4 regions of the Paenibacillus sp. J22R67 genome follow, and region 3 is predicted to be linked to each of the others. Evidence: riboswitches for the same ligand, from Rfam matches in the RefSeq annotation. Region 3 holds a riboswitch; each other region holds the start of a gene.
The links. Region 3 has a riboswitch for cyclic di-GMP ahead of AC58VC_RS35860 (transglutaminase-like domain-containing protein). Riboswitches for the same ligand answer to the same signal wherever they lie in the genome.

Region 1: linked by a shared signal. The riboswitch ahead of AC58VC_RS14640 (hypothetical protein) and the one ahead of AC58VC_RS35860 (transglutaminase-like domain-containing protein) in region 3 are both predicted to bind cyclic di-GMP.
Region 2: linked by a shared signal. The riboswitch ahead of AC58VC_RS31430 (PilZ domain-containing protein) and the one ahead of AC58VC_RS35860 (transglutaminase-like domain-containing protein) in region 3 are both predicted to bind cyclic di-GMP.
Region 4: linked by a shared signal. The riboswitch ahead of AC58VC_RS28495 (putative bifunctional diguanylate cyclase/phosphodiesterase) and the one ahead of AC58VC_RS35860 (transglutaminase-like domain-containing protein) in region 3 are both predicted to bind cyclic di-GMP.

Annotation. Positions count from the first base shown of each region.
Region 1 is NZ_JCAUAX010000003.1:587,991-591,134, reverse strand. Features, by position in the region: gene gloA2 (SMU1112c/YaeR family gloxylase I-like metalloprotein) at 1-342, opposite strand, end outside; gene AC58VC_RS14645 (exopolyphosphatase) at 384-1,298, opposite strand; gene AC58VC_RS14640 (hypothetical protein) at 1,430-1,729, opposite strand; cyclic di-GMP riboswitch class I at 1,834-1,926, opposite strand; gene AC58VC_RS14635 (MDR family MFS transporter) at 2,027-3,144, opposite strand, start outside.
Region 2 is NZ_JCAUAX010000012.1:24,311-27,454, reverse strand. Features, by position in the region: gene prfA (peptide chain release factor 1) at 1-1, opposite strand, end outside; gene ychF (redox-regulated ATPase YchF) at 34-1,134, opposite strand; gene AC58VC_RS31430 (PilZ domain-containing protein) at 1,213-1,944, opposite strand; cyclic di-GMP riboswitch class I at 2,038-2,125, opposite strand; gene tadA (tRNA adenosine(34) deaminase TadA) at 2,404-2,859, shown strand; gene AC58VC_RS31420 (hypothetical protein) at 2,866-3,024, shown strand.
Region 3 is NZ_JCAUAX010000019.1:40,449-43,592, forward strand. Features, by position in the region: gene AC58VC_RS35855 (class D sortase) at 229-930, shown strand; cyclic di-GMP riboswitch class I at 1,004-1,091, shown strand; gene AC58VC_RS35860 (transglutaminase-like domain-containing protein) at 1,104-1,913, shown strand; gene AC58VC_RS35865 (collagen binding domain-containing protein) at 2,110-3,144, shown strand, end outside.
Region 4 is NZ_JCAUAX010000009.1:255,775-258,918, reverse strand. Features, by position in the region: gene AC58VC_RS28500 (BMP family lipoprotein) at 1-184, opposite strand, end outside; gene AC58VC_RS28495 (putative bifunctional diguanylate cyclase/phosphodiesterase) at 451-1,983, opposite strand; cyclic di-GMP riboswitch class I at 2,070-2,158, opposite strand; gene ilvA (threonine ammonia-lyase IlvA) at 2,229-3,144, opposite strand, start outside.

The DNA of each region.
Region 1 (3,144 bases), on a different contig from region 3:
TACCGGTTCGACCGTAATTCCCTTGCTCTCTAGTTCTTTCACGCTTACGTCCATATCCCCAACTACAAAAGCTAAGTGCCGAAGCCCACGCGCCTCTGGCTTATTCACTCTTACTGGTGGATTAGGAAACGAAAACAATTCGATCTGCTGGTCCGTTTGTCCTATGCGCAAATCCAGCTTATAGGAATCGCGTTCTGCCCGGTACGTCTCATTTACGATGGTCATTCCAAGTAAATCAACATAGAAATGCTTCGACCGTTCGTAATTCGAGCTAATAATAGCCACATGATGAATGCGATCGATGTTCACTAACACGCCTCCCACTCCGTAAATAAACCGCATTCCGGGAGAAACTCCCCATCCTGCGGCTCGTTTATTATATTTTATCCGTCTATTCGCATGGTTTCAACAATTTTCTTCAAAATTTTCTCTGATTGTGCATATTCTACCTGACAAGTACCTGCTGCCTGGTGACCACCTCCGCCATTTTGGAGCATCAAAGTCCCGATATTCGTTTGGGACGTACGATTCACGATGCTGTGCCCGCATGCAAATACACAATTTTGTTTATTGCGTCCGTCCACGATCCAAATGGATACATTCTGCTCTGGATAAAGCGCGTAAACCATGAATCGGTTGCCTGGATAGATCGTTTCAACATCTCGAAGATCGGTAATGATCACGTTTCCTTCCGTATACGTATGCTTTTCAAGCATTTCACGGTACAGAGCATCTAGTTCATAATACCGCTTCACCCGCTCCTTCACGTCCGGAAGCTCCATAATTTGATCGACTGTCATCACGGCGCAGTGATCCACAAGCTCTTCCATAAGCTGATAGTTGCTAATTCGGTAATCCCGGTAACGTCCTAAACCCGTCCGAGCATCCATAATAAACGACAATAAATCCCAGCCACTTGGGTTCAAAATATCTTCTTTACTGAATTGTGCCGCATCTGCTTTATCTACGCCAAGCATAATATCGTCAATATCACCGAAGGTTTCTTGCCCTCCGTAATAATCGTAAACGACGCGTGCTGCACTAGGCGCAATCCGCGTTTCCCCTTTGAATGCTACCTTTTCACCCATCCGCTCAAGTTCGCTGGAGTGATGATCAAACCATAATCCACAACCTGCAACATAAGGCACATTCGCCAAAATATCGTTCTCGGTAACCTCGATCAAACCATCCTGCATATCTTTGGGATGAACGAATTTCATTTCATCGACCATGTTTAGCTTTTTGAAAAGCATTGCGCATACTAAACCGTCAAAATCCGAACGCGTAATTAATCTCATAACGCAAATCCCCCTACTAAATAGTACTTAAGAACTATGTATGGCTATGTGTTCCATTATATCAGCACCCATCGATTTGTGACAATCATTTTGTCGTAAGGGCATTTCGGATAAAAAAAAGAACAGTTCGCCTAGATGGGCTGAACCGTTCTTAATTTGGATGTCAGGATTTGATAAAGTCTAGTCATAAATGCTTCAATTTGAGGCATTGGAGGCATTTTCACGGAAAGCTTAACTTCACCTTTCCAGTAGAAAATCAAAATGCTGTTGCTTCTCCCCTGAAACATTTCAACATCCCAACATGCTTCATTAAGCGCGTATTCTTCTAAATTAATCAGTAGCTTTGGTCCATCCGAGGATGGCACCAAACGGGCAACATGATTGCCGCAAAGTGATGTTACTTTTTGCTCTTCATGTAATTCAGACTGCATGCTGCTTGGTCCTCCTTTTATCCATAGATTATGAAAGTTATGACAGAGAAAAACCCCACCATAGTGTACCGATCGGAGGGGGCTCTAAGTTGAATACCCAATCGTTCGGCAGCTGGCTGGCAACGAGTCCATTACAGAACAAGGTAGCCCCTGTAGCTTTGCGTCACTGACTTTCGTCAGTTTTGCCATTGTCGAGATGTGTTGTGAGTTCTTTTGCAAGAAATAACTACACTCTCAAGAATAAGGGAAGTTGTTTTGAAATCGTATAGTTCGCAAGAACTAATTTTGCAATATCTATCAAAAAATTTCTTTTTTCGACCTATTTTTCGTGAGCGATTGTAGATTATTGGCACCTTTCCAGTAAAAGAGTGATCCCGCAAGTGTCACAAAGGCGATGATTACATAAAGCGTCGTGCCCCCGTACGCCACAAGCAAAAATCCGCCCACCCATGGTCCCATAAAATGACCAACGTTTGTTAAGGTTTGTGCGCCAAAATAAGTACCTCGCATATGCTCGGGTGCAAGCTTATCAATTAGCATGTTTGCCGCAGGGTAATTTAAAATCTCCCCTAGAGTAAAAATCGCCATAGAAACAATCATTGGAACTAAGGAATGCGAGAACGCAAAACCGGTATCCCCTAACGCAAACATCAAATTGCCAAATATAATCGCTACAAGTGGCGAGTACTTATTAAAAATCCGTGTAAGCGGTATCTGCATCGCAATGACCACGATGGCATTGACACTCATAAGGACTGCAAACATCTTCACACCTTCAGTGAAATTCTGTTCCAAATACTGCGATAGTGTCACCATAACTTGCGAGTAGCCAATAGCCCCGATAATTCCGCCAAGAATATAGTAGCGAAATGTGACATCACGTTGAATGACCTGCAATGCGGCGACAAAAGTAACCGGTTGTTTCTTCTCCCCTTCTATTTGCTTAATACCAAAAACGATGAGGAGAATATAAAGTGTAACTGCATAAAGAAAATAAACGATTCCAGTCAGTAGAAACGGTAGTGACCCGTCCATCGTCGCAAAAAAAGCGCCTAATAATGGTCCTACAGCAACCCCCACATTAATAGCCATGTATCTCATTGAAAACACACTGAGTCGCTTGGCCGGCTCGGTCAAATCCGCCATCAAAGCTTGAGATACTGGTTCGTAGAAGGAGCGGCACAAGCCGTTAAGCATGTTCAGCATCATGAACAAAACAGGTAGTTTCACGATACTGAAGCCTACAAACACAACCGCCCATCCAAATAGTGCAGCCAGCATAATGATACGTCTACCGAATCGGTCCGATAAGTTACCGCCGATAAAGCCGCCAACTGTTCCTGCCAAGGCTCCCATTCCAATAACGACCCCGATCATTACTGCACTCATTGACGTATGTTTAGCTAAGTAAATCG
Region 2 (3,144 bases), on a different contig from region 3:
TAAAGGATCACTCCTTTCTTTATTTTTTATTTATTAAACATTAAATCTGAAGTGCATAACGTCGCCGTCATTCACCACGTACTCTTTACCTTCCAGACGCACTTGCCCTTTTTCCTTCGCGCCATTCATGGAGCCAGCCGTTACCAAATCCGTATAAGATACAACCTCGGCACGAATAAATCCACGCTCGAAATCGGTATGAATTACGCCAGCCGCTTGAGGAGCTTTCGTTCCTTTACGGATCGTCCAAGCTCTAACTTCCTGCACCCCAGCTGTAAAATACGTATACAAGCCAAGCTTGCGATAAGCTGCTTTAATCAATCTATTCAAGCCGGACTCTTGAAGTCCCAACTCTTCGAGGAACATCGCTTTTTCTTCTTCTTCGAGCTCAGCAATCTCGGATTCCACCTTTGCGCTGATCGAAACAACTTCGTTGTTTTCTTTCTCCGCGTACTCCTTAACGATTTTGACGAATGGATTCTCATCTGCTGTGGATACTTCGTCTTCGCTCACGTTGGCTGCATAAAGAACAGGCTTCATTGTCAGCAAGTGAAGGTCGCGGACGAGCAGCTTCTCATCATCGCTCAAATCGATGCTACGCGCCGGCAGATCGTTATAAAGTGCTTCCTTGATGCGTTCCAGACACTCAACCTCGGCTACAACTTTCTTGTCGCCGCCTTTCAGGTTTTTGCGGGAGCGCTCGATCTTTTTCTCAACAGACTCAATGTCAGCCAAGATCAGTTCAAGATTAATCGTCTCGATATCGCCAATCGGGTCTACTTTACCGGAAACGTGAGTAATATTATCATCCTCAAAACAACGGACAACATGCACAATAGCATCCACTTCACGAATGTGTGCCAAAAATTTATTTCCAAGCCCTTCACCCTTGCTCGCGCCCTTCACCAAACCCGCAATATCAACGAATTCAAAGGCTGTCGGAACAATGCTTTTAGGGACAATCATCTCTACCAGCTTCTGCAATCTCTCGTCCGGTACTTCAACTACCCCAACATTCGGATCTATCGTACAGAACGGATAGTTTGCAGATTCTGCCCCCGCCTGTGTAATTGCATTAAACAATGTCGATTTTCCTACGTTCGGTAGACCGACGATACCTGCTTTCAAAGCCATCGTAGTTACAACTCCTTAATTTTCGAAAATCATCCTTCTTATTATATAGTACTTGGAACGCAAAAAAAAGCCTGTAGGCTACTGATTAGCTGCAGACTTTTTTTCCAGTGCTTTTTTTGTTTCATTTTCCTGCTTCTGGACGAAGTAGGTTTCAATCTGATTTTTTAAAATAAATCCGCGCAGCGCGTTCGTTTTCTCGTCTGGGATGCTGATAAAACTTGCCCCGTAATAATAGCCGTCATTCGTTTTTTCTTGCCGAACAATTTCCATTGTACATGGCACCAAAAAGCCCAAAATCAACTCAACTTCAAGTTGGGAATTCTTCTGAATAACTTTTTCTAGCATCACATTTTCATTAATTGTGAATCCCAGGCCATTAACGGATAGATTTTTGATAGAAAACCGCATCGGTGTTTCAAACTGATGTTTAAGTTTCTTGTTTTTATCTTGAAGCCCGAAAATAAGCCCTTCATTCTTCACATCTACGCGGGGGAACTCCCGCTTTTCCGTAAACTTCCTACGGTTTTCAGGAGGATTCAGGACAATTAATGAGCCCCGATCTTTGGCCACAACTGTCGTATCCATAACAAACAGCCCGGATTTCGTGTATACCGTCATTTTACACTTATCTCCCAGCGCAAAAACGTCATATTCCGGCAGCTCCACTTCAATAATGTCACCGAGTGCGTAGGTCAATACGCCAGTGGCTACGAAATCATCCTTGCTCAGCATAGCTTTGCTGTCAATCATCACATCAGCGTCGTAGCCTTCCTTGCTGCCGTATTTCGCTGACTTTTCTTTGCTGACCATTTGTTGATCAACCCTCCCTCGATTTCCATATAAAAAATAGACTGCCCCTTTTGTCTGGGACAGCCTATTACCTCAACCTAAAAAGCATCGATTTTCGGTAACCAGGCTGTCGTAGTTCCATAGGAACCGTAGACCCTCGGCTTTGCGTCCTTACCTTTCGGCAAGTTTGCCATTATCGAACCCTGCATGAATGTCATGCTTTGTCGTACAATATCGTGCTATATGGTCTAAAAGACCTACATTACCTCTCATTATACGGTTGGATTTCCCCATTATCAACTAATTCTCTTGCATACATCATGTATTTGTTGTATGAATGAAAAAAGAAATAAATATCCACAACTTTTTAAGTTATACACATTGTTATCCACAGGTTGTTAACAACGAATATTTGTTCGATCCTTTGTTCACATGTGGATAAGATTATTTTTAGTGAGGTGTCCCCCTGTGGATGAATATATGGAGCATATTCCTTGGATGAAAGCAGCTATAGAAGAAGCACGTAAAGCCGAAGCCATTCGCGAAGTGCCGATTGGTGCCGTTGTTGTCCATCAAGGGCAAATTATTGGCCGCGGCTATAATCTTCGTGAAACTACACTGGATCCACTTGCCCATGCTGAAATGATTGCTATTAAGCAAGCTAGCGAGCATTTGCAAGCGTGGCGACTGCTTGACTGCAGGCTCTACGTCACGTTAGAGCCTTGCCCGATGTGTGCGGGCGCGATTGTCCAAGCGCGCGTTCCGCAGGTGATCTACGGCACAACCGATCCCAAGGCTGGCTGCGCGGGAACGTTGATGAACTTGCTGCAGGAGGACCGGTTCAATCACCGGGTCGATGTGGTCAGCGGCGTGCTGCAAGAAGAGTGCGCGACTATGCTGACACAGTTTTTCCGCAAGCTGCGCGGCAAGGAGTAAACGGTTGTGCGAACAAATTTCGTAAGCGGTGACATCCCCTTGTGCGAACGGGCGGGAACTATAGGCCGCTATTCTCTGGATATTGATCATTTCAGCGAGGAAGAGGAACTGTGGTCCGCAATTTCAGCGTTTTTAGCCGTAATGTTAGCTATCTCGGCTGAATAGGACCCTGTAGTTCCGTCTGATCCAGGGATCTGCGTTTTTGGCTCAAATAGCGCTCTGTAGTTCCCCGTCGCACGATGTAATCAGCGAAATTCAATTACACGCTAAATCTTGCCACTCAAA
Region 3 (3,144 bases):
TATAAGGCGTTATTAGTAGTAGTGAAAAGCCTGCGATTAAGCAGGCTTTTTAAGCTTTTTTAATGACAATATTCTCTTTGCTCAGACTGCGTCGGCATGAACAGTTTTGACAGACCTTAGGGAAGGGATTCATGCAACCGTATAGAATAGAAATAAGGAAAATAATGGTTTGATTTTTCGGGAATGCGTGCTTGCGCATGAGATCCACGAGAAAGGCAGGTACCTCTGGTGATTAGAAAAAAGCTTTCACTGTTATGTATCATTCTTGGGATTATCATTTTCTTGTATCCGATGGCTAACGACCGATATGAGAGCTTTCAGCAGCAGAAGATTTTGAAGCAATGGGAGGACAATCTACAAATGATGGATCAGGCTGTTGTTGAGCCAGAGGAATCACCGCTGGTGGATGTGCCTGTCGTGGCTCCACCTCTTCCTGCTCCTGAGGTTGAGGCTGCGCCGACAAGTAGCCAGATGCCGCCTGTCCCTGTGGCCGTCGCAGCGACGCCGAAGCCTGTAGCGATGCCCAAGAACATGGAAGGTGTTCTCATCATCGATAAAATAGACCTCAAGCTGCCTATACTAACGGATGCTACGGTGAATAATTTAAAAGTATCCGTTGCTAGCATCGCCAATACCGGTAAAGCAGGGGCAATTGGCAATTATGCGATTGCAGGCCATCGAAATCTGACCTATGGGAAAAACTTCAATCGATTAGATGAAGTCACCGAAGGAGATTTAGTCGAAGTAGATACCGGGAATAAAAAGTATGTCTATAGAGTTGTTGATAAGCAGTACGTCCTCCCGGAAGACGTCTGGGTGCTCAAAGGTAACGGCAAAGATCGGGAGATTACGCTAATTACTTGCCATCCTATGGAAAATCCGACTCACCGAATTGCGATTAAGGGGATCCTGGTGCCATCCGAGAAATAAAACATGTAATATTTTGTCTATTCAGAGGTACGAGCCTATGTTAAGATTGCTGTATAAGGATTCGGTGCTTTTTCTCCGATAAAGGCAAATCTAGCGAAAACTAGAGACGCAAAGCTAAAGGGCCTTCCTTAGTAGAACTAAGTTGGCAGCCAGTTACCGAAAGGAGATTTCTTGTGTTTAAGAAACCAGTCAGACTAGCAATTCTTGCCGCGATACTAGGCAGCAGTCTTGCCCCGCAAGGGATATTGGCAGCTTCCACCTCGCCTATTATTGACAAAGTTGCTCTGAATAAAGGGATTATCTCGGTCAACTATGAAGGAGCGAAAAGTACCAAGGTTCTCGTCCGAATCATGAGTGGGAATGTCAAATATGACTACACTTTCGCTGAGGGAGATCAGTACCCTTTGCAGCTTGGCAATGGCGCATACAGCGTGGTGATTGGTGAGTCCATAGGACCGAATAAATATAAAGTGGTTGCGCAAGAACAAATAGATTTGGAGATGGAAGACGAGAACGCAGTCTTTCTACAGGCCATTCCACTGATTAATTGGAATATGGAGTCGAAAGCAGTCGTTCAGGCTAAGCAAATAGCGGGCGATAAAGAAATGGATATGGATAAAATAAAGGCCATTTACGGTTATATCACGACCCATTTTAAGTATGACTATAAGAAAGCCCGAACCGTTGCAGATAGTTATGTACCTGATCTGGATGTGATTTACGAAGCTTCCGAAGGAATCTGCTACGATTTTTCTTCTACTTTTGCTGCAATGGCAAGAAGTGAAGGCATTCCAACCCGTCTTGTTATGGGGTATGAGATACACGATCCTGAGACCTATCATGCGTGGAATCAAGTTTTCTTGAAGGAACGTAATGAATGGGTGACAATTGATACCACATACGATGCTGTGCATGTACAAGCTGGTGAAGCGGTTGAGTTAGAAAAAAACAGTGCTAATTATAAAGTAGCCAGAATATATTAAGATAGGAAAGTAACCTGTACTCATAACTGAGTGCAGGTTTTTTTGTTTGTTATTTTTTGTGAAGAAATATAAATTCCACTGATTTACAATACAGGTCGTATCATATACTATTAATAATGATACGACTTGTATCTTTTACATAAGGCATAAACAAATATTCTCTACAAGAATCAATTTGTGAATGGAGGTTTGAATAATGATGTTGAGGAAAAAAATGAGTACGCTGCTAATTACATTTTTAATTCTTATGCAGAGTATTTACGGGATTGGCGTTGGAACGGTGGCCAGTGCGAACACCATTAACGAGAACATTATAGACAGTGTGACCATGGCTGTATATGACAGTGCAGGGCAGGTCGTGACCGGTGACGTTTACGATCCGAACTCCAAGATACAGCTGGACTACACGTGGTCTCTGCCGAACGGTCTGTATCATAGCGGCGATACGTATTCCTTTCATCTGCCGCAGCAATTCTTACTTTTTAATGATATCAGCGGTGGCCTAGTGATGGGACAGGATCAGTTAGGAACATTCCATGTTGATCGGACTAGTCATCAAGTGGTGATCACCTTTAACGACTATATAGAAAGTCATGATAATGTACATGGTACGCTCACCTTCAAAACGCAAATAGATAAGAGCCAACTAACCGAAAGCACGATTGTCAATATTACCATACCGGTTAATTCAGGCGATCAGATTTTCACTCTTCATTTTCGACCGACGGTCAGCTCAACAATTGATAAAAAGGGAGTATCTGCAGGGTTCAATTCCAAGGATATTAACTGGACTGTTGATGTGAATAAGAAACTGGATTCTGTTCAGAATGCGGTGGTAACGGATCCTATCCCGGCAGGTCTATCTGTTCCTGTTACGGTGGCTGTTTATGAACTAGGAGTTCATCTAGATGGAACTGTGGTACAGGGAGCATTGGTGGATGCAAGCCAATATACAGTTGATATAACGGGACAAAATCTAGCTATTCATTTCGCGGAAAGTCCGATTACCAAGGCATATCGCATTCAATTTACGACGACAATAACGGATTCTAATAAAGAGACTTTCGTGAATACAGCAACGTTCAAAGGAAGCAATAAAGAAGCTGTTTCCGCTTCTGCAACGGTTCAGGTGCAGCAAGGTAGAGATTTGGATAAAGAACAGGATGGTTATAGTCCCGTTACGCAAGTCGTTAGCTGGTCTATTAAATATAATTATAAAGAGAAGACCATT
Region 4 (3,144 bases), on a different contig from region 3:
CTGTTACCATGCCGATTTTGATATCTTTACCGCTGTTATTGCTTGGTGCTGCAGATGCCGCTGCACTTGCAGCTGGAGACGCGGAAGCGGCCGGTTTTGTTTCTTCTTTTTTGGCTCCGCAACCTGTCAAAGCAACCGCGGAAACAGTGACAGCCATTAACGCTGTTGTGAATACTTTTTTCATCATCTTTACCCCCAAAATAAATTTAAAATTGTACCTTAAATCCCACATTCTAGGTTGACCAAATTCAGTTAAACTATGTATGTCTGATCATAGACCGAGTGTATCACTTAGAAACTTAAGTGAAAAGCAATCCATACAGTAAATGAGCATAATTCGTGATGTTAACCAAGTTGACATGGTCTTTTTGTAAAGCCCCACAATATAGGTTTTAAGCCCCAATTATTTATTATACTACCGCCGGTCAATAAAATCTAGATGACCTATTTTTAATTTTTTTCGGTCATCAATGTCAGGAATTGAGCAGGGGATAGCGGACTGCTGAACAGTTTTCCTTGCACCTCCGTACATTGCAGAAATTTCAGGTACTCGAACTGTTCTTCCGTTTCGACACCTTTCGCGATTAAATTCAACCCTAATCGGTGAGCCATCCGGACAATGGCAGCAGCAAGCTGTTGATTCTCGTCATCATCGACAAGATCTCTGATCAGCGTGCTGTCCAGTTTCACACTATCTAGCGGCATACCCTCTAATCCGCTGCGTGTAAATAGCCCCGTACACAAGTCATCCATGGCAATGCGCACGCCAAGCTTTTTCAACATCGTCAGCTTCTTGCTCGCTTCTTGCACGTTCGAAGATGTAATGCTCTCCGTAAGGTCTAGTTCGACCAGACTGGGATCAATCCCTATTTCTTGCAGCACATCAGCTATATAGGCAATGAAATGATCATCTTTGAACTGTGAAGATTGAATCGCGAACGTCATTCTAAGAGGCTCTTGGCCGGCATCCTGCCAAGCTTTCATCTGCTTGCATGCGGTTTGAAACGCCCATTTGCCAATAGGCACCATGAATCCCAGTTCGTCCGCAGCTTTCCGCCAATCCATGAGCTTACGCAGCTGCTTGCTCCCCTTCTCCCAGTAAAGGCTGACCTCTGTGCCGATGAGCTTACGACCTGCGATTTCATATTGCGGCTGATACTGTAATTCGAACTGTTCCTGCTCTAAAGCCAGACGGAGTTCGTTCTCCATGTGAGCTTTGCTCTTCACCATTGTATCAATGTCCGACGCATAGAATTTAAAGCGATTAGCATTCTCATGGTTTTTGGCCTCGTACATCGCTTCATCTGCACGTTGAAGAAGCTGTTCAGGCCGAGTGCCATCTAATGGATACAACGCAATCCCCATACTAGCGGTTATCGTAATGGTTTTTCCATCCAGGATAAAGGGTTCATCGAGCACATTTTGAATACGTGTAGCCACTACTCTAACATCTTCAGGTTTGGTGAAAGATTCAAGCAAAATAATAAACTCATCGCCGCCCTGCCGGTACACCGTATCCGATCCACGCAGACAACCTAGCAACCTCTCAGCAGCCAAACGAATGAGCTGATCGCCAGAGGCATGGCCAAATACATCATTGACTTCCTTGAATTTGTCCATGTCGAGAAATACAACAGCTGCAAGCTGGTCATAGCGCTGAGCATGAACGAGCACGCGTTTCAAGCGGTCCTCAAACAGCCGTCGATTCGGTAATCCCGTTAATGTATCATGGTAGGCTAGATAAGCTAACTGCTTACTCTTCTCCTCCTGTTCGATTCCATTAAGCCGCAGGCGACGGATACAAATGGCAAAAAAGAAGCAAATGAGCGCTTGAATGAGAACGAACACGATAATCTTCGGAGTAAATGTAAAAGAAGCAGCGGCAAGTAGATTGGCCGTCAGCAGAAAGAAACCCAGTATGCTCAAATTGCGGAGTTCCTGTGCTTGCGTCTGTTGGATCCACTTTAAAAAAAGGCTTCTCATTGGGGGGGAACCTCCATTCCAGTCATCAAAAAAGGCTATTCCATTTGGAATAGCCGTAGGCGTACCTGTATCGGTAAATTGCTCCTGTCGGCAGCCCAGCCATCATCGTTGCGGGTGCAACCTAAGACCCGGAGCTTTGCGTCCTTACCTTTCGGCAAGTTTGCCTTTTACGATATTCAGGTAAAAAAACAAAAAGCAGGACTAATTAACTATATCACAACTGTTTCTACTCTGGCTATTTTTACTTAAATTAGCAGATTAAAAAGTTTCGGATCTTTATTAATTTCAATGTAACCATAGTCCTTACGTGACAAACGCTCAATAAGACCTTCATAATCATCTTTATTTTTCAATTCGATACCGACTAGTGCTGGAGCATCATCCCGATTATTCTTTTTCGTATACTCAAAGCGGGTAATATCGTCCGTCGGCCCAAGAACTTCCTCCAAAAACTCACGCAAAGCGCCCGCGCGCTGAGGGAAATTGAGAATAAAGTAGTGCTTCAAGCCTTCATACACGAGCGATCTTTCTTTGATTTGCTGCATCCGGTCTATGTCATTATTACCACCGCTGATGATGCAAACCACGTTCTTGCCGCGAATTTGATCCCGGTAAGCATCAAGCGCCGCAACCGGAAGAGCGCCTGCAGGCTCGATAACGATGGCATTGTTATTGTAGAGCTCCAGAATCGTCGTACATTCCTTGCCTGAAGGGATAACAACGATATCGTCCAGCTTCTCTTTGCATATTTCAAAGGTAAGCTCACCTACCTGCTTCACAGCTGCGCCGTCGACAAACTTCTCAATCGTAGAGAGGGTCACGACTTTACCCTGCTTGAGCGACTCCTGCATACTGGCGGCACCTTCAGGTTCAACGCCAATAATCTTAGTACGCGGAGAAACGCTGTCGACATAAGTCGCCACACCAGCTACAAGACCGCCGCCGCCGATGGTCGCAAAGATAAAGTCCGGCGTATCGGACATCTGATTCATGATCTCCAGACCTACAGTGCCTTGTCCCGCAATCGTGCGAATATCATCAAAGGGGTGAATAAACACCTTATTCTCTTTGGCGCAGTAAGCCTTGGCGTGATTGGACGAATCGTCGAAAGAATCCCCTGTCAGAATCACTTCTACAAAAGATCCGCCAAATAACTTCACC